Regions from separate parts of the Roseibium sp. AWQ4_254 genome, predicted to be linked through region 1. Evidence: riboswitches for the same ligand, from Rfam matches in the RefSeq annotation. Region 1 holds a riboswitch; the other holds the start of a gene.
What was found. Region 1 has a riboswitch for cobalamin ahead of cobU (bifunctional adenosylcobinamide kinase/adenosylcobinamide-phosphate guanylyltransferase). Riboswitches for the same ligand answer to the same signal wherever they lie in the genome.
Positions count from the first base shown of each region.

Region 2: linked by a shared signal. The riboswitch ahead of ACXAIC_RS05430 (DUF1636 family protein) and the one ahead of cobU (bifunctional adenosylcobinamide kinase/adenosylcobinamide-phosphate guanylyltransferase) in region 1 are both predicted to bind cobalamin.

Region 1 covers NZ_JBSWYH010000002.1:118,283-123,915, forward strand. Annotated here, with positions in the region: gene cobN (cobaltochelatase subunit CobN) at 1-925, opposite strand, end outside; gene cobW (cobalamin biosynthesis protein CobW) at 1,022-2,143, opposite strand; gene cobU (bifunctional adenosylcobinamide kinase/adenosylcobinamide-phosphate guanylyltransferase) at 2,140-2,691, opposite strand; cobalamin riboswitch at 2,725-2,935, opposite strand; tRNA gene ACXAIC_RS02325 (tRNA-Asn) at 3,250-3,325, shown strand; gene ACXAIC_RS02330 (3-hydroxybutyryl-CoA dehydrogenase) at 3,589-4,446, shown strand; gene ACXAIC_RS02335 (hypothetical protein) at 4,457-4,759, shown strand; gene nagA (N-acetylglucosamine-6-phosphate deacetylase) at 4,774-5,633, opposite strand, start outside.
Region 2 covers NZ_JBSWYH010000005.1:122,860-128,492, forward strand. Annotated here, with positions in the region: gene ACXAIC_RS05425 (ABC transporter substrate binding protein) at 1-677, opposite strand, end outside; cobalamin riboswitch at 892-1,102, shown strand; gene ACXAIC_RS05430 (DUF1636 family protein) at 1,437-1,871, shown strand; gene ACXAIC_RS05435 (ABC transporter ATP-binding protein) at 1,868-2,641, shown strand; gene ACXAIC_RS05440 (ABC transporter substrate-binding protein) at 2,658-3,593, shown strand; gene ACXAIC_RS05445 (FecCD family ABC transporter permease) at 3,684-4,682, shown strand; gene ACXAIC_RS05450 (SDR family oxidoreductase) at 4,746-5,618, opposite strand.

The DNA.
Region 1 (5,633 bases):
CCTGATCGCTGTCCTGCCAGCCCTCTTTTGATGAGGAGGAGAACACCAACTGCAGCACAGGCTTGCCGGTCCGGTCCAGCGGCGTCGGCGTGTGGGCAAGGCCCGCCTTGGAAACGGCAAAGGCGGTCGCGTTCAGCACCACATCGGGGGCGGCCTGATCAAACAGGTGCTCCAGCACGGCAACGGCTTCCGCATCCTTCAAGCTGGAGACAAAAACCGGCAACACATTGAGGCCTTCCGCCTCGAGCGCTGTGACAAGCGCATCAACCGGCGCGGTCTGCGCACCTTGCACCAGCGCCCGGTAGAAGGTGATGGCCGCCACCTGGCTCCCCGGATCACGCCAGAGCGCCTTGATAGCAGCCAGATCCGGAGCAGACTGGCCTTTGAGATAGAGACCGGCCCGGGGCAGCGGCACGGGCTGGGGCGGCTCCTCCCCAGCCCCGATAAGGTGGGCCGCATAGGCCAGCGCATTGGCGTAGTTGGCAGCGCCCCCTTCCACACAATAGCGCCAGATCCGGCGGGCCTCTTCCACAGGCCGGGTGGAGCGGGCCGCCAGATCCGCATCCCACTTGTCGTCCCCCGGCAGGACAATGAGATCCAGCGCGGCGGCCCGGGCTTCTTCCTCAAACCGTTCCAGTCCGTAGCGCCAGTATTCAATGCCGCCCAGAAGCCTCAAAATCACCAGTTTGGAGCCGCGCACCGTCTGTTCGGCATAAAGATCTGCCGAATAGGGGTGGGTCAACGCCATCAGATTGGCCAGGCGCAAACTGGCGCGGTCTCTTCCAAGTCCCGCATGGGCCGCGGCAAGGCCGCCAAGTTCCGTATCTGCAGCCGACAGGAACAGAATATCGGCCGGCGCCTGCCCCAGATCGACAGCATCGCCGCCGTCATCGATCCGGCGTGTCTGGCTGGCAAGAATATGCATGGGCGGGTGGAGCTTTCTTCAGGGTCAACCGGGGCGCCCGCTTCAAGCAGAGCGCCCCAAAACGGGGCCATGTGGCAAGGCTTTTAAGAGCGCCGCTCAAGCGGCTTCGCGGACGCGGCCCAAAAGGCCGCGCACGGCGTCAAGGTCAAAGCCTTTCAGGCCGATGACCACCAGACGGCCTGCGCTTTCCGCCCCCGCTGCAAACCAGGTCTCCACCCGGGGGCCCACCGCCTGCACCATAGCGGGCGCTGCCTTGCCATGGATCCGGACCGCACCCTTGATCCTGAAGACACCTTTCAAGGCCATGGCCTCCAGCACCCTGGCTTCAAGAGAGGCGAGACTGTCAAATTCCGGGCAGTCGAACACATGGCTTTCAAAATCATCATGGTGGTGATGGTCATGTTGGTGATCATGGTGATGATCATCCCCGCCATGGGACGGCGCATCGTCATGGTGATGATGGTGATGCTCATGGCGGGCGCCCATATCGTCTTCGGCAGCGGACTGACGCCCGAGCAGGACCTCGATCGGCAAGGTGCCCTTTTCCGAGGCAATCACCTGAACCGCCGGGCGGATATCTGCCCCAATCCGGCTTTCAACCGCTTTCAGCGCCGCGTCCGCAACAAGATCCGCCTTGTTCAGAACCACCAGATCGGCGCAGCGCAGCTGGTCGTGAAACAGTTCTTCCACCGGGCTGTCATGGTCCAGCGCCTCATCCGCCGCGCGCTGCGCCTCAAGCGCGGCTTCATCCAGCGCAATCCGGCCCTCGGCCAGCGCAGCGGCGTCCAGCACCGTCACGACGCCGTCGACCGTCACTCTTGTTTTGACACTTGGCCAGGAAAAGGCGCGCACAAGCGGCTGTGGCAGCGCCAGCCCGGACGTTTCAATGACAATATGCTCCGGCGGAGTATCCCGGCCGAGCAGCATTTCCATGGTCGGCAGGAAGTCATCGGCCACCGTGCAGCAAATGCAACCATTGGTCAGCTCGACCACCTCTTCCGCCGCGCAGTCCGGATCAGCGCAGCCATTCACAAGCGACCCGTCAAAGCCCATATCCCCGAACTCATTGACAATCAGCGCGATTTTCTTGCCGTTGGCATTTTGCAGGAGATTGCGGATCAAGGTGGTTTTGCCCGCCCCCAGAAAGCCCGTCACAATTGTCGCCGGGATCTTCTGCCCCGGTGTTTGAAGGGTCTGTGTCATATTGCTCTGTGTCATAGGGTAATGTCCGGTTGGTTGGCGGGTTTCAGCAAAAGGGGCAGTCCGGCCGCCACCAGCACGACCTGGGCACAGACCCTGGCCATGTCCTGATTGAGCCGTCCTTGCGCATCCCGGAACGCTCTGGACAGTTGATTGTCCGGCACGATGCCCTGGCCGACTTCATTGGAAACAAAGACGACCGGGCCCGGCAGTCCCTCAACCGTCCTGCACAGCGCGTCCGTCTCGGCAGCGGCATCCTTGTCCGCAAAGGTCAGGTTGGAGAGCCAGAGGGTCAGGCAATCGACCAGCACCACCCGGCCCGGTTGGCAGGTGTCTTCAAGCACACGTTTGAGGTCGGTCTGTTCTTCAATCGTGTGCCAGCCCGCGCCGCGCTGTTGCCGGTGAGCGGCAATACGGTCCGCCATTTCGGCGTCAAAGGCCGCGCCGGTGGCCACATAGATTTTTTCAAGGCCGGAGGTGACCGCAAGCTGTTCGGCAAAGCGGCTTTTCCCGGAGCGGGCACCGCCAAAAACAAGCGTGGACCTTGGTCCGGTAGCTGCACTCACATCTGTCTCCCGGCCGTCCACCCGACAGCGTTCTGGGTTGCTGGATCAACGGCCGGTCTCCTGGCTCACGGTGTCTGGCCTCCCGCACCCCTTCCCGGCCCTCTCCGGCCAGTGGTTCTTGTGCGCTCGTTCACCGTTTACAGTTGCGGGGGCAGCTCCGGAATGGCGCCAGAGGCGATGCACCGGATTCCCGTTTCATCCGGATCAGCAAGCCCGATCCGGAACCGTTTCAACCTTTCGTACCTGCATTCCCGGTATGTGACAAGCAGATAACCAGGCAGCGCCCCTTGCCCAATTGAGCTATGGCTCCCGCATCGCCTGGCCGGGGCTCCGCGCAAGGGGAGCAGCTCCAGCCGGTCTTGAGGCTAAATCCGCCCGGGTTTTCACCAGGACCGTCCCTTTCTACCTTTCTGGAATCCTTACGGTTTTCCACATGCTGGATAAAAAAATGACAGCGGGATGAAAAAAACGCGATCGAGGGCTTGGCAAACGGATCATGCCTTTGTTATACGCATCTCCATCGACGGGGCAGCGACGCAGCGGCCCCGAGCGTGGTGATCCCCAGTAGCTCAGTTGGTAGAGCAAGCGACTGTTAATCGCTGGGTCGCTGGTTCGAGTCCGGCCTGGGGAGCCATCACCACTTTTGTCTCTCTTAAAAATTCAGTCATCCTGAACGGGGCTGCGGCCGGCCCGGCGCGAACCTTATGTGCTACGCCGATGACGGCGCCACACATGTGCCCTGCCCTTACGGCCTGACGCCGATTTATTTTCAGGCATCCCGCCCCAAGCAATTGCGCGGCCAGTGTTTGGGTGTCATGAAGGCGCCATCAGGCGGGAGGTATCATCTGAGCCCCTCCCTCCGGCCTTCCTCCTTTCCCGAACCGGCAATGGTGACACATGGACATTCAGAAAGTTGGCGTGATTGGCGCTGGAACGATGGGCAATGGCATTGCGCAGACCTTTGCGATGGCCGGGCTCCAAGTGATCATGCAGGATATTTCCGAGGCGTCGCTGGAGCACGGCAAGGGCACCATCGGCCACAGCCTGTCCCGGCTGCAGGCGAAAGAGAAAATCTCGGCGGACGAGGCCGCAAACTCTCTGGCACGCGTGACCACAACGACTGATGTGACTGCCCTTTCGAGCTGTCAGCTGGTGGTCGAGGCAATTGTGGAGAATATCGGCATCAAATCCAAGGTAATTTCCCAGCTCGACGAAATTTGCGGGCCGGAGACGATCATTGCCTCCAACACCTCCTCCATCTCCCTGACCCGGCTCGCGGCGGCCTCCAAACATCCCGAACGGGTCATCGGCATGCATTTCTTCAACCCGGTTCCGGTGATGAAGCTGGTGGAGATCATCCGCGCCCTTCAGACCAGCGACGAGACCTGTGAACGGATCACCGCTCTCACCAAGACCATCGGCAAGGCGCCCCGGGTGTCCAAGGACAGCTATGGTTTTGTGGTCAACCGGGTGCTGGTTCCCATGATCAACGAGGGCATCAACTGCGTCTACGAAGGCCTGGCGTCACCGGAAGATGTGGATGGCATGATGACGCTTGGCGCCAACCACCCCATGGGTCCGCTGTCCCTTGGCGATCTGATCGGCCTCGACGTGGTTCTCGACATCATGGAAACCCTTTATGACGGGTTTGACGATCCGAAATACCGCCCGAGCCCGCTTTTGAAACAGATGGTGGATGCGGGCTATCTCGGCCGCAAGACCGGACGGGGCTTTTTCCATTACGAAAAACGCTGAGGAGATCCTCATGTATGTCAGTGTCAGGCGTTACAAGAATGTGCCGGATCTTGCCCGGTTCGTGCGCGATGTGAAGATCGATTTTGTGCCGAAACTGAAAGCCCTGCCCGGCTTTGTCGCCTATTATGCGGTGGAAGAGGACCACGAAGCGGCACTGACCACCATCAGCGTCTTTTCAACCGCCGCCATGGCCGAAGACAGCAATGCGGTTGCCGCCGACTGGGTCAAGGCCCACAATCCGGAGATCACCCTCACCCCCAGCGAGATTGTCGCTGGCGGGCTGTCTGTGGTCGAGCCGCCCATCCGGGGCTGAAACAGAGCTGGGTGTCAGGCAGAAAGGCTCTGCGGCGCGCCGTGGAGCCAGACGGTTTTGACACTCAGATCCGGGCCGAGATGAACGGCATCGGCGGCCCGGCCCTTCACCAGCCGGCCAAGAGGCCGCCCGATCACATCCGCCGGGATGCTGGTTGCCATTTTCAGGGCCGCTTCCAAATCGATTCCGACCGCCCCGGTGAGAAACCGGATCGAGGCGGGCAAATCGATATCGGCCCCTGCGAGCGTGCCGTCTTCCAGCGTGAGGCGGCCATCTTTACGGAAAATCTCCCGGCCGCCCAGTTCAAAACATTCCACATCCGTGCCTGTTTGCGACATGGCATCGGTCACCAGAAAAATCTGCCCCGGTCCGGTTTTAGCCCTCAGCGCAATTTTCAGGGCCACCGGATCCACATGCACCCCATCTGCGATCAGACCGGCATTCAGGGCACCAAGCTCCAGTGCGGCCCCCACCAGTCCCGGATCGCGGTGCTGCAAAGGGCTCATGGCGTTGAAGAGATGGGTGACGCAGCGCGCGCCAGCCTCAACGGCCTTACCTCCCGCTTCAAAGCTCGCATTGCTGTGGCCTAGGCTGACATGAATGCCGGCCGCTGACAGCTGCGCGATCTGCTCCACCGGGACCGTTTCCGGGGCCAGCGTGATCATCAGGCTGGGCAGCTTCGCCGCCGCCTCCAGATACAGCGCCATATCCGCCTGGGTGAGCGGCCGGATCAGGCTGGCATCATGGGCGCCCTTCCTGCCCGCAAAAAGATGCGGTCCCTCCAGATGCAGCCCGTGAAATCCCGGCACGCCCTGCTCCCAGGCCGCAACGGCCAGAGCCACGATCTTGCGGGTCACTTCAGGTGTATCGGTGA
Region 2 (5,633 bases), on a different contig from region 1:
GCTTCGGCATGTGCAGCAAAAGATGAAGAGGCTGTCACATAAAGGGCGCCGACGGATCGGAGCTGCGGTTTCAGGGCCGCGATCTGCAGGTCCTTCTCATCTGCATCGGGCGAAAACCGCAGGCGCACCGCCTTGATGCCAAGCGCTTCGGCGGCTTGGGTCAGCCGGTCCGTTTCGGCAATCGCATTGGGTTCGCGGGGATCGAACAGGATGGCAACGGACGAAAAACTGTAGATCTTGCGCAGCAAATCCAGATTGGTGTCCGGGGACAGAGACATCTTCACACCGGTCAGTCCGTCCGGAGGCTGGTCCAGGGAGAGCACCAGTCCTGCGCCAACCGGATCAGCCACAATATTGAAGACATGAGGCACGCCGCCTGCACCGAAATTTTGAACGGTCAGGCTTGCGGTTGTCCCGAATGTGTAGATCAGGTCCTTTGATTTCAGATGGTCCAGATTGTCGCGCAGAAACCGGGCCAGCTCATCCTCACTTCTGCGGGCATCGAAATATTCAAAGTCAGCGTCAACCCCCAAGGTTTCAAGCTTGCGGACAAAGCCGTCCTCCGCCTCAGTGGTGCCGCGCCAGGTGATGATCAGGATGGACTTTGCATCCGCCCATACCGGAGCGGCGCTGAAAGCGGAGATCAGAAGAAATGCTATTGTCAGCCGTAGAAACACAATACTATCTCTCGGTTGTGAATCTTGTTTCTGCTTATTTTTCGATAAATACTGTAAGGTTAATGATATTGTTTTGATTGATATTATCAACCGGCATTCAAAAATTCTTTGGATGTATAAATTTTTGATTGGAATCTTAGGGTTGCTTTTGTTTTAAGTGTATTATTTCGAGTTACAACTTTTTGTGTTAACTATTGACAGGCGCTTCGGAATTCGACACACACAAAGGGATGGTTCTCGTATCCGGAGACGGATCGGGATTAAAAGGGAACACGGTGCGGCGTAGCCAACAGGCACCAAGTCCGTGACTGCCCCCGCAACTGTGAGCGGAGAGCAAACCTGACAACACCACTGGGGATGCCCGGGAAGGTTCAGGTGCGCAGCGACCCGCAAGTCAGGAGACCTGCCATATCACCCATAACTTCAACCCGGACGGGGTGTTCCGGAGGAGCGGATGACATGGCATCACATATGATCCCGGCCTGGCCGGACATTCGGTTCTTGAAAGCCCCGTTTGGTCGCGGAGGGCGATATGAGCCGGAGACGTTTCCAAACCTGTGACCCCTGCGGAGATCCGCCTGGGCTGGTCTGTGCCTCGAGCAGCCGCACCGGGCGGGCCACCTGTGCGAACGGACAGGAAAAGCTGCTTGCGCCGTCCGAAGATCGTAATGTAATAACATTACAAATTTCATCTCGGCTTGACCTGCCCGCATGCGTCCGTGTGCCGGCACACAAGCTGTTAGCGCAGAGCAGGGGCACATGAAGCAGGGGCAGCCGGGCCTCCGGACCACGCAAGGCCTTCCAGAACAATCGGGAGGGCCGGATGGCCGCCCCGGGCCGGAGCTGATCACGCAGCTTCTGCATTCATTGCCGATTGGGCAGACCGGAGAGGCTGCGTCTGGAAAAATTCCGGAGTTTGATCTGTCCGGCCTGGCCTTTATGGCGGGCTGCGACCGGCCCGGCAAGGTTGCCTTCAGCGTCAGGGACAAAGCAGCCTGTTTTTTCGGGGACATCGATCCGCAGCCGGATATCGGGGATCTTGTTGCCTTTGCTAACCAGTACCGGGAGCCGCTGGATGGCTGGTTCAATTCCGGCACGCGGCCGGGCAAGCCGCGCGGCGCTGGCAGGCAGTTCCTCTGTTTAGCCTGTGAAGCTGCCCGAAACGGCGGAGCTGCCATGGGGGGCCAGCTATGACGGGCGCGTCGCTTTCCGTGAAAGAAGCCAGCTGGGCCACCGGGCAGGGCACGACCATTCTTAGATCGGTCAGTTTCGATCTGGCGCCGGGGCAGGTGCTTGGAATTGCCGGGGCCAATGGGGCTGGCAAGTCGACCTTGCTGCGGCTGTTATATCGGTTTCACAGGCCGAGCTCCGGCATGATCCTGCTCGATGGGGCTGATCTGTGGAAACTGTCTGCCCGGCAGACCGCGCGCAAAGTGGCTGCTGTTCTTCAGGAGCAGCCGACTGATTTTGCCTTGAGCGTCCACGAAATCGTCTCGCTCGGCCGCAGGCCCCATGGCAGCGGCTTTGCCGCTGCCGGAAAACGGGACCGGGAGATCACCGGGGCGTCTCTAGAACGCATGGGGCTTTCGCCTCTTGCCTCCAGATCTTTCGGGACCTTGTCCGGGGGGGAGCGCCAGCGGGTGATGGTGGCAAGGGCCTTGGCCCAGGAGCCGCAGCTGCTTGTACTGGATGAGCCGACAAACCATCTCGACATCCGCCATCAGCTAGAGATCGTTGCCCTGATCGGCAGTCTCAACATCACCATTGTCACAAGCCTGCATGATCTGAATCTTGCCGGGCGGGTCTGCGACCGGGTTCTGTTATTGCACAAGGGCAGTGCTGTTGCCTTTGGTCTGCCCGAACAAGTGCTGACCCCGACCCATATCGAACAAGCCTATTGCGTTCAGGCGCAGCGCCAGAAGCTGGTGCCGGGCAATGAGCCGCATCTGACTTTTCACCTTTGAAACTCTGGAGTTCTTCATGAAACGACTGGCCCTGTGTCTTGCCGCCTCGCTGTTTTCCGCCCAGGCATTTGCCGAAACCACTGTCCGCAGCTGCGACCGGGATGTGACGTTTGACCATCCACCGAAGGCGGCGGTCTCCCATGATGTCAATCTGACTGAAATGATGCTGGTTTTGGGCCTGCGCGACCGCATGGCCGGGTATACGGGCATTTCCGGCTGGAAGACGCTGGATGAGGACATGCGCGCGGGCGTGGCCAAGCTGCCGGAACTGGCGGCCAAATACCCGACCAAGGAAGTGCTGGTCGGCGCAGATGCGGATTTCCTCTTTGCCGGCTGGAATTACGGCATGAAAGTGGGCGGCGAGGTGACGCCGGAAACCCTCACGCCCTATGGTATCAAGGTCTATGAACTGACGGAATCCTGCATCCATATTGGTGACAAACCGAAGGTCTCCATGGAGGACATGTATAATGACCTGCTCAATCTGGGCCGGATCTTTGACGTGGAAGACAGGGCTCAGAAGCTTGTGGACGGATATAAGGCCGAGTTGGGAAGCTTCAAATCGACTTTAAATAGATCAGATAAAACATTGAAAGTTTTTGTCTATGACAGTGGAGAAGATCGGCCGTTCACAGCGGGCCGCTACGCCATGCCGACTGCACTGATCGAGGCCGCAGGCGGGGTCAACATTCTGGATGACTTTGACAAGAGCTGGGCGAAGGTCGACTGGGAAACCGTGGTGGAAAAGAACCCGGATGTGGTCGTGATCGTGAATTACGGCAATGTGACTGCGGACCAGAAGCGGGCGTTCATGAAAACCAATCCGGCGCTGGCACAGATCAATGCGGTGCGCAACGACCGGTTTGTGACGCTGGAATATGTGGAAGCAACGCCGGGCCCGCGCAACATCAAGGCGGTGAAGAAACTGGCTGCGGCCTTCTGGGGAGACTGAGCCTTGCTGCAACGCCCGGCTCCTCCCTCGCAGGACCCAGTCACAGACTCACTCCCGGTCAAAGCCTCCAGAGGGGGCTTTGCGCTTCTTCTGGCCGCCGGGGCGGGCGTGCTGCTGGTCTCGGTGGTTCTGGCCGTCTCCGTCGGGGCGGTTCCGGTTGCCCCCGGTACGGTCTTCGGTGTGGTGGCCAACAAGATGCTGCCCGGCCTGGTAGAGGTCACCTGGTCGGCAGGCCGGGAGGCGATTGTCTGGAACATCCGCTTGCCGCGTACCCTTCTGGCCGCCTTTGTTGGAGCCGGGCTGGCGATTGTAGGGGCTGCTCTGCAATCGGTGACCCGCAATCCCCTGGCAGATCCCCATCTTCTGGGCATTTCCTCAGGCGGTGCGGCCGGGGCCATTCTGGCGCTTTTGCACACGGGGCTGTTTCTGGGGCTTTTGACCGTTCCCCTGATGGCGTTTGCCGGAGCGCTGGCAGCCACTCTGGTGGTGCTGGGCGTCACCCGCTTTGCCTCTGCGACCAGTGCCGACCGGCTGGTGCTGGCCGGGGTGGCGGTTTCCTTCATTATCATGTCCTTTGCCAACATCTTGATTTTTCTCGGAGATCCGAGAGCCACGCACACGGTGGTTTTCTGGATGCTGGGTGGGCTGGGCCTTGCCCAATGGAGCCATCTGCTTTTTCCCCTGGGCATTCTGGTGCTGACCGTGCCCTACTTGCTGATCAAGGCTGCGGATCTCAATGCCATGACCATCGGGGATGAGACAGCGTCCACCCTTGGCATTCCCGTCGCCCGGTTCCGGCTGGTGGTGTTTACCGCAGGTGCACTGATCACGGGTGTGATGGTCGCATTCTCCGGAATTATCGGCTTTGTCGGCCTGATGATCCCGCATATCGCCCGGTTTCTGGTCGGAGGAAATTACAGCCGTGTTTTGCCCATCAGTCTGCTCCTGGGGGCAATCTTTCTGGTCTGGGCGGATATGGCCGCACGCACGCTGATGGCGCCGGAAGACATGCCCATTGGCATCCTGACGGGCCTGATCGGCGGTATTTTCTTCATCTGTCTGTTGCGTTCAAAGGCAGGGCGGGGCTGACACGCGCGTCTTCAAACAGGGCCGGGGCGCCGATTGGCCCCCGGCTTGTTTCCATGTTGCCGGTCAGGCGTCTGAGCTTTTCAACGCTGCCAGATTGTCTGACAGGAAGCTGGCAAGAGATGTTGCCGGATGGCCGGTCAGGGTCTCCAGATCGGTGGATTGAGTGCTGAGATCACCCTCTGACGCGCCCCGGTCTGAATCGGCCAGGACCTTGGCAAAAGCCTCTGGCAGGCCCGCAGCGGTCGCCAGCATTCCGGCATAGTCGGCTTCTCCCATATTGCTGAAGGGAATGTCGCGTCCCGTCTGGCTGGAGAGTTCGGCAGCGAATTCAGCCATGGTGAAGCCGGGCTGGCCGCCCAGTTCATAAATGCGCGTGGACAAGTCGTCCCCGGCCACCACCTTGGCGGCTGCTTCTGCATAGTCTGAGCGGCTGGCAGCGTTGATGCGGCCGTCTCCGCTCGCGCCTGCAATCGCCCCATGCTGTAGGGCGGCCGCGACCGTGCCTTGATAATTTTCAAGATACCAGCCATTGCGCAGCACCACATGGGCAAGACCGCTGTCTTTAAGGTAAGTTTCCGTTGCAACATGTTCCTGAGCCAGGATCATGCTGGAGCGGTCCGCGTTCAAAAGACTGGTATAAACGATAAAGGAGACGCCTGCGCTTTTGGCAGCATCGATAACAGCGACGTGCTGGGGAGTGCGTTGCCCGATTTCGGACCCGGAGATGAGCACCAGCCGCTCGACGCCTTTCAGCGCTTCCGGCAAGGTGGCCGGGTCATTGTAATCGGCTTTTACGACTTTGACGGTGTCGCTTGCCAGATCCGCAGCCTTTTCCGGCGTGCGGACCAAAGCGCGGACGGGTCCGCTGGTCAATTGGGCGAGATGCTTGAGAACAAGTCGGCCAAGCTGGCCATTGGCGCCGGTAACTGCAATCATTTTCTGTCTCCTGTT